DNA from 3 places in the Stutzerimonas chloritidismutans genome. Region 1 is predicted to be linked to each of the others. Evidence: predicted binding sites of a transcription regulator. Region 1 holds the regulator's gene; each other region holds the start of a gene.
What was found. The regulator FliA, encoded in region 1, starts transcription of late flagellar genes. The targets are predictions, from matches to a motif close to CTAAAGTTTNNNNNNNNNNNGCCGNTAA.
Positions count from the first base shown of each region.

Region 1 (4,135 bases):
TTCGGCGATATGGCAGCACTCCACCAGCTCATGCAGCTGGAGGAACCCGGCACCGCCCTTGACCGTATGGAACCCGCGAAAAATCGCATTGAGCAACGCCATGTCATCGGGGCTGCTTTCCAGCTCCACGAGTTGCTCGGACAATAGTTCGAGAATCTCGCCGGCCTCTACCAGGAAGTCCTGGAGGATTTCTTCATCGGCGTCGAAGCTCATATTCACTTCCCCTAAAAGCCCAGGCTTGAAAGCAGATCATCGACATCGTCCTGGCCGGAAACGACGTCTTCACGCATATCGGCATGCATCTGCGGACCTTCACCCTTGGAAGGCTCTTTTTCTTGTTTTTTCTTTTCCTGCTCGGCGCGCATCGCCTCGCGGTCATGCTGGATGCCTGCCACGCGATCAACCTGCCCCGCCATCAGGACAAGATTGAGCAGGTTGCTTTCGAGGTCACTGATGAGGCGGGTCACTCGCTTGATCACCTGCCCGGTCAGATCCTGGAAGTCCTGAGCCAGCATTATTTCGCTGAGGTTCTGCGACAACTGGCCGCCGTCGTTCATGCTGCGCTGCAAGTACTGGTCGATGCGCTTGACTAGGTCGCGGAACTGATCGGCGTTCATTTCACGACGCATGAAGCGCTGCCAGTCGGCTGTCAGGCTCTGCGCCTCATAGCTCACATAGTTCACCAGCGGCGCTGATTCTTCGACCAGGTCCATGGTGCGGTTGGCAGCCTTCTCGGTCATCTCCACCACGTAGGACAGGCGATCGGTCGCGTCCGTGATCGGCGACGGGTCGCCGCCGGTGGCGCAGGTGTCCATCTCGAGCTTGACGATGGCGTTGTGCAGCTCTCGGGTGAGCTTGCCAACTTCCAGGTAAAGCCCGTGGTTGCGCACCTGATTCAGCTCATTGAACATCTGCGTCGCTTCATCGAAGCGGCCCTGCTGCAGACTTTCGATCAACTTGGGTGCATGCGCCTTCAGAGTCGCTTCGAACTCTGCCAGGCTTTGGTCTGCTTGCGTCATAGTGCCCTCGCGGCGTTGCTGCTTCAGCCGTTGACGCGCTCGAAGATCTTCTCGATCTTCTCCTTGAGCACCTGGGCAGTGAAAGGCTTGACCACATAGCCGTTAACCCCGGCCTGGGCGGCTTCGATGATCTGATCGCGTTTCGCTTCGGCCGTCACCATCAGCACCGGCAGGTGCTTGAGGCGCTCATCGGCACGCACAGTGCGCAGCAGATCGATGCCGCTCATTCCCGGCATGTTCCAGTCGGTCACCAGGAAGTCGAAGCTGCCGCTCTTGAGCATCGGCAGCGCGGTAGTACCGTCATCCGCTTCGGCGGTGTTGGTGAACCCCAGATCACGCAGGAGGTTCTTGATGATTCGTCTCATCGTCGAGAAGTCATCGACGATGAGGATTTTCATGTTCTTGTCCAAGTCGACCTCCGTAAGTCCCAAAATGCCTCAGCAAACCGAGCACGTCATACCGCAAACAATCGTCAATTGGCGCGCCATTCGCCGAGGCGCGCGCGCAAGCGCGCAGCGCACTGGCTATGCAACTGGCTCACACGCGACTCGCTGACCCCCAGCACCTGACCGATTTCCTTCAAATTCAATTCTTCGTCGTAATACAGCGACAGCACCAGCTTTTCACGCTCGGGCAGGTTGGCGATGGCGTCGGCCAGCGCCTGCTGAAAACGTTCATCCTCGAGATCACGGAACGGCTCCGGGTGGAGACTGGCAGCGTCTTCCTCGAGCTCGCCATGATCGCCTTCCTGCAGCAGATCGTCGAAGCTGAACAGGCGACTGCCCAGCGTATCGCCCAGAATGCCGTAATACTCGTCGAGACTTAGCTTAAGTTCGGCCGCAACCTCGTGATCTTTAGCGTCGCGCCCGGTTTTCGCTTCGATCGCCCGGATCGCCTCGCTGACCATCCGCGAATTGCGATGCACCGAGCGCGGCGCCCAGTCACCCTTGCGGACTTCGTCCAGCATGGTGCCGCGAATGCGGATACCTGCGTAGGTTTCGAAGCTGGCACCCTTGCCCGCGTCGTATTTCTTAGCTGCTTCCAGCAGTCCGATCATTCCAGCCTGAATCAGATCGTCCACTTGCACGCTTGCAGGCAGACGCGCCAACAAGTGGTAAGCGATTCGCTTGACCAATGGGGCGTACTGATCGATCAGGCGGTACTGCGCATCCTTTGCCTGAGCCTTGCTGTAATACATAGCGGATCCGGCACCTGTCATTCGTGGCTGGGTGAAGCGGGGCTGATGAGGCGCTCTACGAAGAACTCGAGATGACCCCGCGGCGTCGCCGGCAGCGGCCAGGTATCAACCTTCTGCGCGATCGCCTTGAAGGCTAGTGCACATTTCGAGCGCGGGTACGCTTCATAGACAGCGCGCTGCTTCTGCACGGCCTTGCGCACCGCTTCGTCGTAAGGAACCGCACCGACATACTGCAGCGCCACGTCGAGAAAGCGCTCGGTAACCTTGGTCAGCTTGGCGAACAAATTGCGGCCTTCCTGCGGTGCGTGAGCCATGTTGGCCAACACGCGGAAGCGGCTGATGCCGTAATCGCGGTTCAGCAGCTTGATAAGTGCATAGGCGTCGGTGATGGACGTGGGCTCGTCGGTGACCACCAGCAGCACTTCCTGAGCTGCGCGCACGAAGCTCACCACGGAATCGCCGATGCCAGCCGCGGTGTCGATGATCAGCACGTCGAGCTCGTCGCCAAGCTCGCTGAACGCCTGGATCAACCCGGCGTGCTGCAGGGAAGACAGCTGCACCATGCTCTGCGTGCCGGATGCGGCCGGCACTACGCGGATGCCGCCCGGCCCCTGGATCAGTACGTCGCGCAGATCACATTCGCCAGCGATGACGTCAGCCAGGGTGCGCTTGGTGGTAAGCCCCAGCAGCACGTCGACGTTGGCCAGGCCAAGGTCGGCGTCAAGCAACACCACACGCCGGCCGAGGTCGGCCAGCGCCAGTGCCAGATTGACCGACACGTTGGTCTTGCCGACGCCACCCTTGCCGCCAGTCACCGCAATCACCTGTACGGGATGCATACCCATGTTCACATGCCTATATCTTGCTGGGGCCTTGCGGCCGGCGATGCGTCCGCATGGCACGCATCTGATTCATTCGAGTACCGCTGTCGCAGCATCATCCAGCCCGCCGTGACGAGCCGTTGTACAACCCGGCGAACATGTCGGCCATGGTTTCTTCGCTCGGCTCCTCGCCGGACTGCAGGCTCACCGCCCGACTGACCAGCTGATGGCTGCGCGGCAGATGCAGGTCGTCAGGAATCCGGGGACCATCGGCGAGGTAGGCTATCGGCAAATGCTGGCTGATCGTGAGACCGAGTACATCGCCAAGGCTGCCCGCCTCATCGAGCTTCGTCAGGATACAACCGGCCAGCCCACAACGACGATAGTTGTGCCATGCGGCCTTAAGCACCTGGCTCTGGCTGGTTGCCGCCAGCACCAGGTAATTCTTCGATTTGACGCCCTTGTCCGACAGCGCTTCGAGCTGCATGCGCAGCGTCGGATCGCTTGCCGGCAAGCCGGCGGTGTCGATCAGGATGATCCGCTTACGCGCCAGCGAGGCCAGCGATTTGCTCAGCGGCTGGCTAGGATCGATCTGCACCACCGGCACGTCGAGGATCCGGCCCAGTGTCTTGAGCTGCTCCTGCGCACCGATCCGATAATTGTCCATGCTGGCCAGCGCAATGCTCTGCGCGCCGTGTTTCAGCACGTAGCGAGCAGCCAGCTTGGCCAGCGTAGTGGTCTTGCCGACGCCTGCTGGGCCGACCAGAGCAATCACACCGCCCTCTTCCAGCGGCTCGTTCTTGGTGACCTTGATTGCCTGCGCCAGATACGCCAGCACCATGCGCCAGGCCTGACGCGACTCGTTAATGCCGGCGACCTTTTCCAGCAGGCTACGCGACAGCTCGGCCGGCAGGCCCAGGCGCTGCAGACGGCGCCAGAGGCCTGCCTGCTGCGGGCGACGGCTCTGCTCCTGGCCCCAGGCGATCGAGCCGAGCTGCACTTCGATCAGCTCGCGCAAACCGTGCAGTTCCGAGTACATCGCTTCGATGGCACGGGAGTCGGCCGCGGGGGAAGGCTCGGCGACCGTATCGGGCTGT
Region 1 is NZ_CP086067.1:1,646,701-1,650,835, reverse strand. It holds gene LLJ08_RS07745 (chemotaxis protein CheA) at 1-213, opposite strand, end outside; gene LLJ08_RS07740 (protein phosphatase CheZ) at 225-1,019, opposite strand; gene LLJ08_RS07735 (chemotaxis response regulator CheY) at 1,043-1,417, opposite strand; gene fliA (RNA polymerase sigma factor FliA) at 1,492-2,217, opposite strand; gene fleN (flagellar synthesis regulator FleN) at 2,235-3,062, opposite strand; gene flhF (flagellar biosynthesis GTPase FlhF) at 3,154-4,135, opposite strand, start outside.

Region 2 (4,135 bases), 930 kb from region 1:
CGGACATGACGCCGGAGCCGATCAATCCGGGGCACACCGTGCCGGACATGCTGCGCAACGACCTGGCGCTGGAGTACAAGGTGCGCGCCGCGCTGGCCCAGGGCATCGCGCTGGCCGAACAGCACGGCGACTACCCGACCCGCGACATGCTGGCGCTGCAGCTGCACGACACCGAGGAAGACCACGCCTACTGGCTGGAGCAGCAGCTCGGCCTGATCGACCGCATCGGTCTGCAGAATTACCTGCAATCCCAGGCCAGCTGAGCCTTCCACCCCGCGAGGCAGGGCCTGCCTCGCGAGGTTCCGTCAGAGCCGGAAGCGGCTCACCATCGACTGCAATTGACCGCCCAGACGGGCCAGCTCGGTGCTCGACGCCGCGGTTTCCTCGCTGGCGGCGGCGGTCTGTTCCGACACATCGCGCACGTTCACCACGCTGCGGCTGATCTCCTCGGCCACCGCGCTCTGCTCCTCGGCGGCCGCGGCGATCTGCTGGTTCATCGCCTGGATGTTCGACACGGTGCGGGTGATGCTGCCCAGTGAAGCACCGGCCCGGCGCGCCAGCTCGACGCCGCTGTCGGTCAGGTCGCGGCTGGTGTGCATGATCGAGGCAACCTGCTGGGTGCCGTTCTGTAGCGCGGCGACCAGCCCTTCGATTTCCTCGGTGGACTTCTGCGTACGCTGCGCCAGGCCGCGGACCTCGTCGGCGACCACGGCGAATCCGCGTCCGGCCTCGCCGGCACGGGCGGCTTCGATGGCGGCGTTGAGCGCCAGCAGGTTGGTCTGCTCGGCCACCGCCCGAATCACGTTCATCACGCTGCCGATCTTGTCGCTCTCTTCCTGCAGTGCCTTCATCGCCTCGGTGGAGCGCACCACGGCGCTGGCCATGCGTTCGATCTGGGTGACCACCTCGGTGACCACGCGATCGCCTTCCCGGGCTTCGCCGTCCGCCTCGGTGGCGGCCAGCGCGGCCTGTTCGGCATTGCGCGCGACTTCCTGAACGGTCGCCGACATCTCGTGCATGGCGGTGGCGACCTGATCGGTTTCTTCCTTCTGGCTGTTCACGCCGGCGCTGGTCTGCTGGGTGACGGCCGAGAGCTCCTCGGCGGCGGCGCTGATCTGACTGACACCATCGCGGATGCCGCCGATCAGCTCGCGCAGGGTCGAGCCCATCTGCTGGATGCCGCGCTGCAGCACGCCCAGCTCGTCGCGGCGCTGAACCTGTGCGGTGGCGCTGAGGTCGCCGGAGGCGATGCGCTCGACGTCAGCCAGGGTGGCACGCAGCGGCAGGATGATCTGCCGGGTGATCAGCCAGGCGGCCAGCATTCCCAGCACCAGGGCCAGCAGCGCGCTGACGATCAGGCGCGTGCGTGCTGCGGCGCTTTCCACGTCGAGCTGGTCGAGCTGGAACTGGTAGAGCGAGTCGCTGATACGGACGATTTCCTTCTGCTGGTCGGTCATCTCCTGGCGCGCCTTGGCGATTGCCTGGGTGGCCTTCTCCAGCGCCTCGATGGCGCTGCGGTACTCGCCGAGCACCGTGCGCATCTGCTGCAGCGCCGCGCCGCTGTCGGCGTCCAGTGCGCCGGCATGACGGCCGAGGGTGGCCTGCGCGGCGTCGAGCTGGGCGTAGATCGCCTTCGCCGCCTCGGCACCCGGGCTGCTCATGTAGACGCGCAGCAGGTATTGCGCACGCTGCACGTCGTCTTCGATCTGGGTGATCGCCTGGAATTGGGCGAAACGGCCTTCGTCATACTCCGAGAGCTGCAGCACCTGACGGTTCACGCCAGCCATCAGCTCGCTCAGACGGCCGGCGGCCTGGTCGATGATCTGCCGCGAGGCGTTGGCCTGGGCATAGGCCTTGCGCATATCGTTCAGCGAATGCTGATACTGCGCGTTGTAGCCGGCCTGCTCCTTGAGCTGGGCGACGTTGACCGGGTTCTTGAAGGTTTCCAGCAGCTTGGTCTGCTGGGCGAGGTAGATGCCCAGGTTCTTGTCCAGACGCTCGGTGGATTCGTTGTCACCATTGGCCAGCATGAATTGCAGGCGGGCGATACGCAGGTCGGTTAGCGTCTTGTTCAGCAATGAGATTTCGGTCATCCAGCCGCTGCGCTGGATGACACTGCCGAGGCTGCCCCAGCCGTTCCAGGCGAGGATGAGGGTCAAGATCAGCACGGCACCGAAGCCCAGTGCGAGCTTCCTGCTGACGCCGATGTTTGCAAACCAGTTGTTCATGTCATTCCAATCAGATGAATAGTTCGAAACGAGCGGGTGCCTTGCCGGCGGCCCGCGGGTGTCTTCGGGCCCTCTTTCGGCCGCGAGCATACGAACTTGAATGTAAATCGAGGAATGGTCGCAGCGAATGCTGGAGCAGGGGGCGCGGGCCGGGGCGGCCCGCGTTGGCATCAGCCTTTGCCAGGTGCAGTGATTGGGGACGGACGGGATGACGGGGCGCTGCAGCAGCCGCTTTCGATGCCCTGCAGGATCGGGCAGTCCGGGCGATCATCGCCCTGGCAGTGGTCGACCAGCTCCTGCAGGGTGTCGCGCAGGTCGACCAGCTCAGTGATCTTGCGGTTCAGCTCGTCGATGTGCGCGCCGGCCAGGGCTTTCACATCGGCGCTGGCGCGCTGACGGTCCTGCCACAGCGCCAGCAGCTTGCCGACCTCCTCCAGCGAGAAACCTAGGTCACGGGCGCGGCGGATGAAGGCTAGCTGATGCAGGTCGCGCTCGTTGTAGTGGCGATAGCCATTGGCGCCACGCCCGGCCGGCGTGAGCAGGCCGATGGATTCGTAGTAGCGGATCATCTTCGCCGTGAGGCCACTGTGCTTGGCTGCCTGACCAATGTTCATGGCGTGCTCCCGATCATTCTTCCGGCTTCCAGGAACGCAGCAGCAGGGCGTTGCTCACCACGCTCACGCTCGACAGGGCCATCGCCGCGCCAGCCACCACCGGGCTGAGAAAGCCGAAGGCGGCGAGCGGAATGCCCACCAGGTTGTAGATGAAGGCCCAGAACAGGTTCTGCTGGATCTTGCGGTAGGTGCGCCGGCTGATCTCCAGCGCGGCCGGCACCAGGCGCGGATCGCCGCGCATCAGGGTGATGCCGGCGGCGTGCATGGCCACATCGGTACCGCCACCCATGGCGATGCCGACATCCGCTGCGGCCAGGGCCGGGGCATCGTTGATGCCGTCGCCAACCATGGCCACCACGGCGCCGCCTTTCTTCAGCTCCGCCACGGTGGCGGCCTTGTCCGCAGGCAGCACCTCGGCATGCACATCATCGATGTGCAGCGCTTCGGCCACCACCCGCGCGCTGCCACGGTTGTCGCCGGTGATCAGGTGGCTGCGGATATGCCGCGCCGCGAGCCCGGCAATCGCTGCTGCGGCGCCGTCCTTGAGGCTGTCACCAAAAGCGAACAGGCCGAGGATACGCGGCTCGGGCGCATGTTCCACCAGCCAGGAAAGGGTGCGGCCCTCAGCTTCCCAGCGCTGGGCGGTTTCCAGCAGCTCGCCCGGCTGCAGGCCGTACTCGCCGAGCATGCGCCGGTTGCCCAGCGCCAGCTGCTGGCCGTCCAGCGTGCCGGCAATGCCACGGCCGCTCAGGGCCTGGCTCTTCTGTACATCCGGCACGGCGATGCCGTCGGCTTCGCAGCGCTCCAGCACGGCGCGCGCCAGCGGGTGTTCGCTGCCACGCTGCAGGGCGCCGGCCAGGCGCAGTATCCGCGCTTCGTCACCGTCCACGGCATGCAGGTGGATGATCTGCGGCTTGCCCGAGGTGAGCGTGCCTGTCTTGTCGAAGGCCACGGCCGTGACCGCATGGGCGACTTCCAGCGCCTCGGCGTCCTTGATCAGGATGCCGTGGCGCGCCGCCACGCCGGTGCCGGCCATGATCGCCGCCGGCGTGGCCAAACCCAGGGCGCAGGGGCAGGCGATGACCAGCACGGCCACGGCGTTGATCAGCGCGACCTCGACCGGCGCGCCAGTCAGCAGCCAGCCGATCAGGGTGAATACGGCGATCACCAGTACCGCCGGGACGAACACCTGGCTGACCTTGTCCACCAGCTTCTGGATCGGCGCCTTGGCTGCCTGGGCGTCTTCCACCAGGCGGATGATCCGCGCCAGCACGGTCTCGCCACCGAGCGCAG
Region 2 is NZ_CP086067.1:714,915-719,049, forward strand. It holds gene bfr (bacterioferritin) at 1-263, shown strand, start outside; gene LLJ08_RS03240 (methyl-accepting chemotaxis protein) at 306-2,228, opposite strand; gene cueR (Cu(I)-responsive transcriptional regulator) at 2,399-2,842, opposite strand; gene LLJ08_RS03250 (heavy metal translocating P-type ATPase) at 2,856-4,135, opposite strand, start outside.
Region 2: a site for FliA is predicted at 2,302-2,329, ahead of LLJ08_RS03240 (methyl-accepting chemotaxis protein). Genes of this name have one in related genera too.

Region 3 (4,135 bases), 470 kb from region 1:
GCAGGCCGACCTGACCTTTCTTGCCCTGATAGCGAAGCACCGAGCCCAGGTCCAGCAGACTGGTCGGCCGGATGCCGAGCTTGCCGTGCAGCCTGGAACGATCCGACTTCAGCCCGAAACCGATCTTCGCCAGCGCGGGCGATTGCAGGATTGCGCTGGCCGCTTCGATGCAGCCGGGCACGCCGATCCTGAACAGGTAGGCCTTTGCCGGGGTGGCGAACTGGATCAGGTGCGGACCGCTGGAGACTTCGCCCACCTTGAAGGTCGGTTTGGATTCGGTATCGAAACCGATGCAGGCAAAGCCCATGATTTCCTCCACCGCCGCGCGAAACTCGTCCGCCGTCGCGGGGGTGACGATGCTCGCCGACGTCAGCCCGTCGAAGCGCGGCAGCCCGTCGACGTTCGGATGCTGGCGGATATGAATGATCAGCTTCTGCGTCAAGCTGGCGTCCTCCGAACGCTGATGATCGAGTCAGCCTGAGGCAGCGGTGCCGACTCGGCTGTAGCGCGGCCATCCTTCATGTGCCGATCTGCAGTGACAGGCTCGCCATCAGTTCTTCAACTGGCTGGCGAACTGCCCGACTGCGCTGACCACGCGCTGCGCGCCGTCCTGGATCTCGACGATCACCGCGCCGGCCTGGTTGGCGAATTCCAGTCCGTGCTCGGCCTGGTCGCGGCTCGCGCTCATGCTGTGCACGGCAGCTTGCGCCAGGTCCTGGTTCTTCTGCACCACGCCGACGATCTCCTCGGCAGCCTTGCTGGTGCGGGCCGCCAGCTGGCGAACCTCGTCGGCCACCACGGCGAAGCCACGGCCCTGATCACCGGCCCGTGCGGCTTCGATGGCGGCGTTGAGTGCCAGCAGGTTGGTCTGGTCGGCAATGCCGCTGATGGTCTTGAGGATCGCGCCGATCAGCTGCGATTGCTTGTCCAGCGCTTCGATACCGTCGGAGGCTTCCTGCATCTGCTGGGCGATACGATGCATAACTTCGACCGTTTGCTGGACCACTTGCGCGCCGCGCTGGGCGCTGAGATCGGTGTGCTGGGAGGTGTCGTAGGCAATCGTTGCGGCATCGGCCACAGCCATCTCACGGTTGACCTGGTCGGTGATGACGGTGGCGAACTTGATCACCTTGTATAGCTTGCCGTAGGCATCGAGCACCGGGTTGTAGGACGCCTCGAGCCAGACGGTCTGACCGTGGGCATCGATACGCTTGAAGCGTTCGGCGATGTACTCGCCACGGTTGAGGCTAGCCCAGAATTCGCGATAGGCCGGCGACTCGCTTTCCTCACGTTCACAGAACATGCGGTGGTGCTTGCCCCTGATTTGCTCGAGGCGGTAGCCCATGCCGTCGAGGAACCGCTGGTTGGCGGTGATGACATGCCCGCCGAGGTCAAACTCGATCACCGCGGTGGAGCGCAACAGCGCGTTGATTACGCTTTCGTGCTCGCGTGAGGTCTCGATGGTGCGGGTCAGGTTAGTGGCGCATAGCGTGAAGTGGTGCAACGTGCCATCCGAGCCCGTGATCGGCTGCCAGATCGAACGCAGCCAGGCTTCCTGGCCGTCAGCCTGCAGCAGTCGGTAGGCGCCGCTGATGTGCTCCGCGCGCTGCATGGCGGTCTTGAGGCGTGAGTAGTTCGGTTCGGTACGAAACTGCTGGCTGAAGAAGTCGTCGACGGAGCGGCCGATGAGATCGTCGCGGCGATAACCCATTTCGCTGAGGAACAGCTCGTTGGCGTGCTGAATGCGTCCTTGCGGGTCCAGTTCCAGGACCATCATCTCCCTGTACAACGAGTTCTTGATCTGCTGATTGACTGCGGCTTCCTCGCGCAATTCAGCCAGTTCCCGTTTCAGGTTCTTGTTGAACATTTATTGGCATCCGGTGAAGGGCAAGACAGCCCAGTCACTTGATCGGCGCCTGAGTCATTTTCCTGAGGTTGCCAGCCAATGGTTTGCTCTATACCGGCGATTGAAATGGCCTATCGGCGGGTTTCATTTCTCCCAATCGACCGGGCAGTCCTTGCAGCCTTCCATGTTGGTGGCTTGAAACGTCGCGTAGTGCCGGCGCGCGCCGGTTAGCACGGCGTTGCCCAGGTTGGCGTCGTTGAGCTTGGCTTCCTGCAGGTTGGCATCGGTCAGATCGGCACCCTCGAGATCGGCCTTGCTCAGCCAGGTCATTTCCAGGTCGGCGGCGTGCAGCGTGCTGCCGTGCATCCTGGCGCCACTCATGCGGGCGAACTCAAGGTAGGCGCCAGTGAGGTCGGCTCCCTTGAACTGGGCGGCCTGGGCGAACAGGCCCCAGCCCTGGATGGCGATCAGCCGGGCATTGGTGAAATTGGCCAGGCGCAGGTTGGCCTGTTGCAGGCTGGCGCGGTTAAGCGTGGCGCCGGTTAGGTTGGCTTTTTCCAGATTGGCCAGGTCGAGGTTGGCGTGGCGCAGGTTGGCGCCGGAGAGGTTGGCACCGGCGAGGTTGATGCGGCGCAGGTCCTGATTGCTGAGGTCGGCGCCGCGCAGATCGGCGTTGGCACATTGGCTCTCGGGCTGGAGTACGCAGCCGTTGATCGTCAGAGGGCCGTCATCCGCGGCGAAGGCGGACGCGCTGGCGAACAGGGCCAGTGGCAGTAGCAAGCGGTTAGGGCTGTTCATGGAAAGTCACCTGGGGCAGGGCAATAGAGAAAAGCGGTCGCGTGGCGTTTCTGGCCTGTCGGCGAGAGCGCCAACCCGGAGCCGGCTGGGCCAGACGCGCCGCGTGAGCCGCTGTACGTTGAAAACACGAGGCGTGCCCGCGCGGTGGCGGGCACGGCTCGGCTCATCGCTTGGCGGTCTTCTTCTCCCAATCCGGAAGCTTGAATACCCAGAAGGAACCACCCTGGGCGACCGGCTTGGTCAGTACGGCCATGTCGCCGCCCCACAGTGGCACGGCGCCGCCGTAACCGACCGTCACGCCGATGTACTGCTCGCCGTCCTGCTCCCAGGTCACAGGCGGGGAAATCACGCCGCTGCCGGTCTGGAATTTCCACAGCTCGTCACCGGTTTTGGCGTTGAAGGCCTTGAAGTAGCCGTCGCTGGTGCCGGTGAAGACCAGATTGCCCTTGGTCGCCAGCACGCCGGCCCACAATGGCAGTTTTTCCTTGTGTTCCCAGGCCACCTTGCCGGTGGTCGGGTCCATGGCGCGCAGGATACCGACGTGGTCGTCGTACATGCGCTTGATGCGGAAGCCCTGGCCGAGATAGGCCGAGCCCTTCTTGTAGCTGACTTCCTCGGTCCAGTAGTCCTCTTTCCAGTGGTTGGCCGGTACGTAGAACAGGCCGGTGTCCTGGCTGTAGGCCATGGGGTTCCAGTTCTTGCCGCCGAGGAAGGGTGGGGATACTTCGACCGACTTGCCGTGCTTCTCGCCCGGCTCCGGTTTGGGTGGGCGCTGACCCTCGTTCTCCACTGGTCGACCGGTTTTCAGGTCGATATGGCTGGCCCAGGTGATGCCGTCGACGAAGGGGAAGGCGTTCTGCAGCTTGCCGTCCTTGCGGTCGACGACATAGAAGAAGCCGTTGCGGTCGGCGTGGGCCGTGGCCTTGACGGTCTTGCCGTTCTTGTCCTTGTAATCGAACAGCACCAGCTCGTTGTTGCCGGAGAAGTCCCAGGCATCGTTCGGGGTGTGCTGGTAGAACCACTTCACCTCGCCGGTGCTCGGATCCACGCCGACCTGCCCGGAGGTGTAGAGGCTGTCGTAATCCTTCGGGTCGCCGCCATCGCTGGTGCGCTCCCAGCCGTTCCACGGGGCGGGGTTGCCGGCACCGACGATGATGGTGTTGGTCTCCGGGTCGAAGCTCGCACTCTGCCACGGCGCGCCGCCGCCCTGGCTCCAGGCTTCCTTCTTGCCGGTCGGGTGGTTGGGATCGTCCGGCCAGGACGGCGCCTTGATGTCGCCGGTCGGCGTGCTGTCCTTGCCGTTGAGACGACCCATGTGGCCCTCGACGAAGGGGCGCATCCAGACTTCTTCGCCGGTATCCGGGTCGCGTGCGAACAGTTTGCCGACGATGCCGAACTCGTCACCGGAGCTGCCGTGTACCAGCAGCACCTTGCCGGTCTTGGCGTCTTTGACCAGCGTCGGTGCGCCGGTCATGGTGTAGCCGGCGCCGT
Region 3 is NZ_CP086067.1:2,116,256-2,120,390, forward strand. It holds gene LLJ08_RS09885 (3'-5' exonuclease family protein) at 1-442, opposite strand, end outside; gene LLJ08_RS09890 (methyl-accepting chemotaxis protein) at 551-1,867, opposite strand; gene LLJ08_RS09895 (pentapeptide repeat-containing protein) at 1,991-2,644, opposite strand; gene exaA (quinoprotein ethanol dehydrogenase) at 2,808-4,135, opposite strand, start outside.
Region 3: a site for FliA is predicted at 1,907-1,934, ahead of LLJ08_RS09890 (methyl-accepting chemotaxis protein). Genes of this name have one in related genera too.